DNA from 2 places in the Streptomyces sp. NPDC051907 genome. Region 1 is predicted to be linked to the other one. Evidence: riboswitches for the same ligand, from Rfam matches in the RefSeq annotation. Region 1 holds a riboswitch; the other holds the start of a gene.

Region 1 (4,164 bases):
CGAGGCGGGCGGTGAGGACGGCCTCCCCGGCGGTGAAGCAGCCCGCGGTGTTGGGCAGGAGGCGGATGTTCAGCCTCTCCAGGACGGAGAGCACGGAGCCCCGCACGGTCGGGTCGACGCGGCGCATCGCGACGGTGGTGAGCTCGGCGCCGCTCGCGACGAGGGAGCGTTCCAGCACGTCGAGGCTTGGCGCCCCGCCCGTGCCCATGATCAGACGGGACGAGAACTCCGTGCCGCCCAGGACGAAACGGTCGTCGGCCATGGCTGATCAGCCTCCCTGCACTGCGGTGAGGACCTCGACCCGGTCGCCGTCGCCGAGCCGGGCGCCGGCCCACTGGCTGCGCGGGACGACGGTCTCGTTGAGGGCGGCGGCGACCCCGGAGGGCGCCGCGGTGAGCGTGGCGACCAGCGTGTCCAGCGTCGTGCCGGCCGCGACGTCGCGTGGCTCTCCGTTCACTGACACGGTCATACGAGTCACTGACACGGTCATACGAGCTGCTCCTGACGTACGGGGGAGAAGCGGCGGGGAGTGAAGGGGCGGGCCTCGTCCGGGAGCTCGCCGGCGACCAGCGCGTGCGCCATGACGTCGCCGGTGAGAGGGGTGAGCAGGACGCCGTTGCGGTAGTGCCCGGTGGCCAGGTGCAGGCCGGGCAGCGTGGTCGGGCCCAGCAGCGGGGCGTTGTCGGGGGAGCCGGGCCGCAGCCCGGCGCGGGTCTCGGTCAGGGGCAGCTCGGTGATGCCGGGCACCAGCTCGTGCGCGTCGCGCAGCAGCTCGTACACCCCGCCCGCGGTGACCGTGGTGTCCCAGCCGAGCTCCTCGCTGGTCGCGCCCACGACCAGCTCGCCGTTCTCGCGCGGCACCAGATAGACATGGCTGCCGCGCACCACGGCCCGTACGGTCCGCGACAGGAAGGGCGCGTACGCGCGCGGCACGGTCAGCCGCAGCACCTGCCCCTTCACCGGCCGTACCGGCGGCAGCACGGCGTCGGGCACCCCGCCCAGCCGGCCGCTGAGCGAGCCGCCCGCCAGGACCACCTGGTCCGCTGCGAGCTGCGTTCCGTCGGTCAGCACCACGCCCGCGGCGCGGTCCCGTACCACCGAGAGCCGCTCGGCCCAGCCGTGGCGGAACTGCACCCCGGCCCGCTCGCACGCCACCGTCAGCGCCTTCGCCAGCCGCCGCGGGTCGACCTGGTGGTCGCCGTCCACCCGTAGCCCGCCGCGTACGCCGGGCGCGAGCATCGGCTCCAGGCGACGGCACTCGCGGCCGGTCAGCCACTCCGACTCCAGCCCGGACCGGCGCTGGAGTGCGTGCAGCTCCCGCAGGTGAGCGCGGTCGTCGGAGTCGAGCGCGACGGCGAGGGTGCCGCAGGCGCGGTAGCCGACCGGCTCGCCGCTCGCCTCCTCCAGCTCGGCGACGAAGGCGGGGTAGCGCCGCGCGGACTCCAGGTTGAGGCCGAGGAGCGTCTGCTCGCCGTAGTGGAGCTCGGTGACGGCGGCGAGCATGCCGGCCGCGACCTGAGCCGCTCCGCCGCCCGGCTCCGGATCGGCGACGGTGACGCGCAGTCCGCGCTGCGCCGCCCGCCAGGCCGTGACCAGGCCGATGATTCCGCCCCCGACGACGAGGACGTCGGATGAGTCTTCGGATGAGTCTTCGGTACGAGGCATGGGCGTCCAGCCCCTCCCTTCGCCGGCATGACCCGGATCAGGTTCGTACGGTCGGAGGCCGCCCAGCCTCCCTCTCAGCCCGGTGCGTCCGGGCTCCCGCGAGTGCTTTACGGTGGCCACCCTAACCCCAGGCCCCAACTGTCAGTAAGGGAGCAGCCGCTGTGGCGAAGTCGCTCGACGGACTCGTACTCTCCCCGGTCGCCGACCAGGCTCCGGGCCAGGTGGGCACGCGGACCCGGTTCGCGTACCACGAGGCACAGGGGAGGATCTGGGCCGAGTACGAGGGCGGCGACGTGGTCCGCGGACACCTCGTCGGGACGCGGGAGGGCGACCGGCTGGACTTCCGTTATGTCCAGTTGAAGACGGACGGCGGGACGTCCTCGGGGCACTGCGTGTCCACGGTCGTCGAGCTGGCGGACGGGCGCGTGCGCCTTGAGGAGAGCTGGGAGTGGGAGTCTCAGGAGGGCAGCGGGACCAGCGTCGTGGAGGAACTCCCTTCCTGACGGATCGTCAGATGCGTAAGGTGATCGGGTGAGCGAGCGGCAGCAGGAGACAGAGCAGCGGACCGACCCGGCGCCGGACTGGCGGGCCGAGGCGTCGGAGCGGCGGACCGACCCGGCACAGGGCCGGCAGTCCGACCCGGCGGCGGAGCAGGGCGCCGCCGCGCCCGGGACGCGGCGGATCGTGGTCGTCGGCGCGGGCATGGCCGGCGTCCAGACCGCGGTGGCCCTGCGGGAGAAGGGCTTCACCGGACCGGTCACGCTGATCGGCGCCGAGCCCCATCAGCCGTACGACAGGCCCCCGCTCTCCAAGGCGATCCTGCTCGGCAAGGCCGAGGACTCCGCCTTCGAGGTCGACTTCGAGGACCTCGACGTCGAGCTGCGGCTCGGCTGCGAGGTGACCGGCGTCCGCCCCGCGGCCCACGAGCTGGACACCGAGGCCGGCCCCGTCCCGTACGACGTCCTGGTCATCGCCACCGGCGCGGAGCCGATCACCCTGCGAGGCTCCGAGGGCGTCCCCGGCGTCCATCTGCTGCGCACGGTCGACGACGCCGCGCGGCTGCGGCCCGTCCTCGCCGAGCAGCACGACGTGGTGGTCGTCGGCGCGGGGTGGATCGGCGCGGAGTTCGCCACGGCCGCCCGCGAGGCGGGCTGCGCGGTCACCGTGGTCGAGGCCGAGGAGCGCCCGCTGGCCGGCGCCCTGCCCGCGGAGGTCGCCGCCCCGATGGCCGACTGGTACGCCGAGTACGGCGTCGAACTGCTCACCCACGCGCGCGTGGCCGACGTCGAGCCCGGCGCGGTGCTCCTCGCGGACGGCCGGCAGCTCCCCGCCGGCGCGGTGGTCGTCGGCATCGGCGCGCGGCCCGCGACCGCGTGGCTGGCCGGCTCCGGCGTCGAGCTGGGCCCGGACGGCGCAATCACGGCGGACGATCATCTGCGCACCTCGCAGCCCGACGTGTACGCGGTGGGGGACTGCGCCTCCTTCCCCTCCGGCCGCTATGGCGAGCGGCTGCTCGTGCACCACTGGGACAACGCCCTCCAGGGGCCGCGCACGGTCGCCGCCGACATCGTCGCGGGCGACGGCGGGACCTCGGAGGCGTACGACCCGGTGCCCTACTTCTGGTCGGAGCAGTTCGGCCGGTTCGTGCAGTACGCGGGCCATCACGCGGCCGCCGACACGACCGTGTGGCGCGGCGACTCCGCCGGCGAGGCGTGGTCGGTGCTCTGGCTGCGGGAGGGCGTCCTGGTGGCGCTGCTGGCCGTGGGGCGGGCCCGTGACCTGGCGCAGGGCCGCAAGCTCATCCAGTCCGGGGCGCGGCTCGATCCCGAGCGCGCCGCCGACCCGGCCGTCCCTCTGAAGGCCGCAGCTCTGTAGGCCCGGCTACCCACTGTCAGTCCGGGATGGCACGCTTGTCCTGTGACCGAGATTGACGCAAAAACCGATGCTCTCGTCCCCGCCTGGCTCTACCTTCCCGACATCGCGGAAATGCTCGATGTCGAGGTGACACGCGTACGGCAGCTGGTCAAGGAGGGCCAGCTGATCGCCGTGCGCCGCGGTGAGAACCGGGCGCTTCAGGTGCCTGCCGCCTTCATCGACGGCGACAAGGTGGTCAAGGGCCTCGCCGGGACCCTGACCCTTCTGAGGGACGACGGCTTCACCGACGAAGAGATGCTCGAGTGGCTCTTCACCCCCGACCCGACCCTGCCGGGCACGCCCGCGCAGGCGCTGGGCGAGAATCGCGGCACGGAGGTGAAGCGCCGGGCTCAGGCGCTCGCCGTCTGACGTCCTCAGAGATTCCGACGTTCCCAGGGGCCTGAGCACCCTGGACACTCCGGCGTCCCTGGACACCAGGGACGCCGCCAGCTGCGGTGTGCGTGCCGGGGCTGCCTGGCCCCTGCCCGCACACCGCCGACCCAACGGGGGAATTGCCCATGTCCACGGCCCGCGCCGCGTTCTCCGACGCCCGGCTCTACCTCTGCACGGACGCGCGCAAGCGGC
Region 2 (4,164 bases), on a different contig from region 1:
CCAGCCGGAGTGACCCGACCGAACAGGCCGTTTCACCGACGGTCCGTTCGCCGACAGGCCGGTCACCGACGCGCCGTTCACGGACGCGCTGCTGACCGACGGGCCGTTGAGCGGCGGGCCATCGACCGGCGCGCGGCCCAGGGGCCATGCGGGCTGCCGAGGCGCCGATCGACCCGGAAGTCGTCGGCGACGCTGCGGGCGCGTCCGCAAGCCGCCTGCCCGCGCGGGCGGGCGGGCGGATGGGCGGCGAGGCCCCGTTCGGGCTGAGGCCTCGGCGCCACCCGCTGTTCGTCAGCCGACGGCACCCGGCACGCAGCAGCACACGGCGAAGGACGTCCCGCGCCCCGCCGACGTCGACGCATGCCGATGCCGACGCACGCCGGCGGCGACGCTCGTCAGCGCCCCCTGGCGTCAGTCCGCCATGGGCAGGTAGACGCGGTTGCCGCTCGCCGCGAACTCCCGCGACTTCTCCAGCATCCCCGCCTCGACCTCCGCCTCCGAAGCCGATACCGCCAGGTCAGGGGCGAACTGCTCGGTGATGCTCCGGCTGATCTTCATCGAGCAGAACTTCGGGCCGCACATCGAGCAGAAGTGCGCCGTCTTCGCGGGCTCCGCCGGGAGCGTCTCGTCGTGGAACTCCCGTGCCGTGTCCGGGTCGAGGGCCAGGTTGAACTGGTCCTCCCACCGGAACTCAAAGCGCGCGTCCGACAGCGCGTCGTCCCACTCCTGCGCCCCGGGGTGCCCCTTGGCCAGGTCCGCCGCATGCGCGGCGATCTTGTAGGTGATGACGCCGGTCTTCACATCGTCGCGGTTGGGCAGGCCCAGGTGCTCCTTGGGCGTGACGTAGCAGAGCATGGCCGTGCCCCACCAGGCGATCATCGCCGCCCCGATGCCGGAGGTGATGTGGTCATACGCCGGGGCCACGTCCGTGGTGAGCGGGCCGAGCGTATAGAAGGGGGCCTCCTCGCAGATCTCCTGCTGGAGGTCGATGTTCTCCTTGATCTTGTGCATCGGGACGTGACCGGGTCCTTCGATCATCGTCTGCACATGGAAACGCTTGGCGATCGTGTTGAGTTCCCCGAGCGTGCGCAACTCCGCGAACTGCGCCTCGTCGTTGGCGTCGGCGATCGAGCCGGGCCGCAGACCGTCGCCGAGGGAGTACGTCACGTCGTACGAGGCGAGGATCTCGCAGAGCTCCTCGAAGTTCTCGTACAGGAACGACTCCTTGTGGTGCGCCAGGCACCAGGCCGCCATGATCGAGCCGCCGCGCGAGACGATGCCGGTCTTGCGGCGCGCGGTCAGCGGGACGTAGCGCAGCAGCACGCCGGCGTGGACCGTCATGTAGTCGACGCCCTGCTCGGCCTGCTCGATGACCGTGTCCTTGTAGATCTCCCAGGTCAGCTCCTCGGCCCGGCCGTCGACCTTCTCGAGAGCCTGGTAGAGCGGCACGGTGCCGATCGGCACGGGGGAGTTGCGCAGCACCCACTCGCGGGTGGTGTGGATGTTGCGGCCGGTGGAGAGGTCCATGACGGTGTCCGCGCCCCAGCGCGTCGCCCAGGTCATCTTCTCGACCTCCTCCTCGATGGAGGAGGTGACCGCGGAGTTGCCGATGTTGGCGTTGACCTTCACCAGGAACCGCTTGCCGATGATCATCGGCTCGATCTCCGGGTGGTTCACATTCGCCGGCAGCACCGCCCGGCCTGCGGCGATCTCCTCGCGCACGACCTCGGGGGAGACGTTCTCGCGGATCGCGACGTACTCCATCTCCGGGGTGATCTCGCCCCGGCGGGCGTACGCGAGCTGGGTCACCGCCTGCCCGTCGCGGCCACGGCGGGGCTGGCGCGGACGGCCGGGGAAGACCGCGTCGAGATTGCGCAGCCCGCCGCGCGGCGAGGTGTGCTTGATGCCGTCGTCCTCGGGGCGGACCGGACGGCCCGCGTACTCCTCGGTGTCGCCGCGACCGATGATCCAGTTCTCGCGCAGCGGGGCCAGACCGCGCCGGACGTCGGTCTCGACGTTCGGGTCGGTGTACGGGCCGGACGTGTCGTACAGCGTCACGTCCTTGCCATTGGTGAGGTGCACCTGCCGGACCGGCACCTGGAGGTCGGGGCGCGAGCCTTGGACGTAGCCCTTGTGCCAGCCGGGCGTCCTCTCGCCCTCGTCGCTCTGATTCGAGGCAGGCGTGCGTGCATCCTGAACGGTCATGAGACCTACTCCCTACGCCGGCATTACCCGGTAACAGGTTCGGCGGTCGACGCAGCGGCTTCCATACGGCTCGTACGGAGGTCAGCGCCCTCTCAGCCCGGTGCTCCGAGCTCCCGCGTGTGCAAAGGTGCCCCCACGCTAGCGTCATCTTTGGCGTGCTGAACAGTAGGGCCCCTTCCGTTCTTGCGATGATCTGTCGGTGACCGCTTCCCCGCCGCCCCCGCCCCAGCCGCCCCAGCAGCCTGGCCACGGGCACACCGATGGCCATGGCCACTCGCATAGCCATGGCCCTGCCGCACCGGTCTCCCAGCACCTCCGCAAGGTCATCGCGGCGGTGCTGATTCCTTTCGCCACGGCGGTCGTCGTCGGCCTCGTCGTGCTCTGGCCGGGCGGCGCGCCCGCGCACGAGCGGACCGGCGTCGGCTTCGACCGGCAGACCGAGCAGGGCAGAGTCGTGCAGGTCGAGAAGATCGACTGCAAGGACGTGAACGCCGCCCAGCCGCCGCCGACCGGCGGCGGCTCCACGCCGCAGGGGCGCGAGGCGGTCAACGCCCGGCAGGCCGACTGCGGAAAGGCGACGATCGAGGTCACCACCGGCAAGGACAAGGGGCGGACCTTCATCGAGGTCGTCCAGCCGGACGCGCCACGGCAGTTGAAGGAGGGCCAGGGCGTGGTGGTGGCCTACGCGCCCGACGCGCCCCGCGATCTCCAGTACTCGGTGACCGATGTGGACCGCGAGTTCCCCATGGCGCTGCTGGCAGGGATCTTCGCGCTCGCGGTGGTGCTGGTGGGGCGGATGCGAGGGGTGATGGCGCTGATCGCGCTGGCTCTCTCGTTCGCCGTGCTGACCCTGTTCATCCTGCCCGCGATCCTGCAGGGCTCGAATCCGCTGATCGTCGCGGTGGTCGGGGCGAGCGCCATCATGCTGATCGCGCTCTATCTGTGCCACGGCCTGTCCGCCCGCACCTCCGTGGCGGTCCTCGGCACGCTGATCTCGCTGCTGCTGATCGGCCTGCTCGGCTCGCTCTTCATCGGCTGGGCCAGCCTGAGCGGCAACACGGACGACAACACCGGGCTGATCCACGGGCTCTTCCCGAACATCGACATGAGCGGCCTGCTGCTGGCCGGGGTCATCATCGGCTCGCTCGGCGTGCTCGACGACGTGACGGTGACGCAGACGTCCGCGGTGTGGGAGCTGCACCAGGCCAACCCGGAGATGGGTCCCCGCGGCCTGTACCGGGCGGGGATCCGGATCGGCCGCGACCACATCGCCTCCGTCGTCAACACGCTCGTACTCGCGTACGCGGGCGCGGCGTTGCCGCTTCTGCTGCTGTTCTCCATCGCGCAGAGCAGCGTGGGGACGGTGGCCACCAGCGAGCTCGTGGCGGAGGAGATCGTACGGACCCTGATCGGGTCGATCGGCCTGGTCGCGTCGGTGCCGGTGACCACGGTGCTCGCGGCGCTGGTCGTCTCGGCGGACCGGCCGGCGGCAGCGGGAGCGGGAGCGGGGGGCTCGGCGCCTGTACGGACCGGCAAGGGGCGTCGTCGTAAGAAGTAGGCCGCTATGAGGACGACGAGGGCTATCAGGGCTACGAGGGCTCTATAGCGTGCGCGGGAGATACAGAGGCTCCCAGAAGCCGACGGCGCACCGGGCGCACGCGTCGAACGCGACGGGCGTCAGAAGCCAAGAGGCCAGGACGGCAAGGCGGCAGCACAGCAGACGGGCGAGGCGGCTGGGCGGCGGGCGGGTCCGGTCGTCGCACGGCGCGGATCGGCAGCGAATCAGAAGCGGATCGGAACAGGACGCGGACAGAAGCTGTCAGCCCGCGTTCTCCTCCGCGAGGATGCGACCGAGCGCCTCCTCCAGATTCCCCTCGAACTCTCCGAGCGTGCGCTCCTGCCCCAGCGGCACCAGCTTGTCGGTGCGGTCGAGGAAGGCCACCAGGGGCGCCGCGCTCG

The links. Region 1 has a riboswitch for thiamine pyrophosphate ahead of thiO (glycine oxidase ThiO). Riboswitches for the same ligand answer to the same signal wherever they lie in the genome.
Region 2: it holds a riboswitch for thiamine pyrophosphate, as region 1 does, so the genes downstream of both, thiC (phosphomethylpyrimidine synthase ThiC) here and thiO (glycine oxidase ThiO) in region 1, are expected to answer to the same signal.

What each region holds. Positions count from the first base shown of each region.
Region 1 covers NZ_JBFAYB010000026.1:13,819-17,982, reverse strand. Annotated here, with positions in the region: gene AB0M39_RS16505 (thiazole synthase) at 1-262, opposite strand, end outside; gene thiS (sulfur carrier protein ThiS) at 269-469, opposite strand; gene thiO (glycine oxidase ThiO) at 487-1,665, opposite strand; TPP riboswitch at 1,663-1,775, opposite strand; gene AB0M39_RS16490 (hypothetical protein) at 1,827-2,168, shown strand; gene AB0M39_RS16485 (FAD-dependent oxidoreductase) at 2,368-3,540, shown strand; gene AB0M39_RS16480 (Rv2175c family DNA-binding protein) at 3,583-3,948, shown strand; gene thiE (thiamine phosphate synthase) at 4,098-4,164, shown strand, end outside.
Region 2 covers NZ_JBFAYB010000014.1:33,210-37,373, reverse strand. Annotated here, with positions in the region: gene AB0M39_RS11265 (hypothetical protein) at 1-13, shown strand, start outside; gene thiC (phosphomethylpyrimidine synthase ThiC) at 412-2,205, opposite strand; TPP riboswitch at 2,198-2,332, opposite strand; gene AB0M39_RS11255 (YibE/F family protein) at 2,405-3,763, shown strand; gene AB0M39_RS11250 (SsgA family sporulation/cell division regulator) at 4,025-4,164, opposite strand, start outside.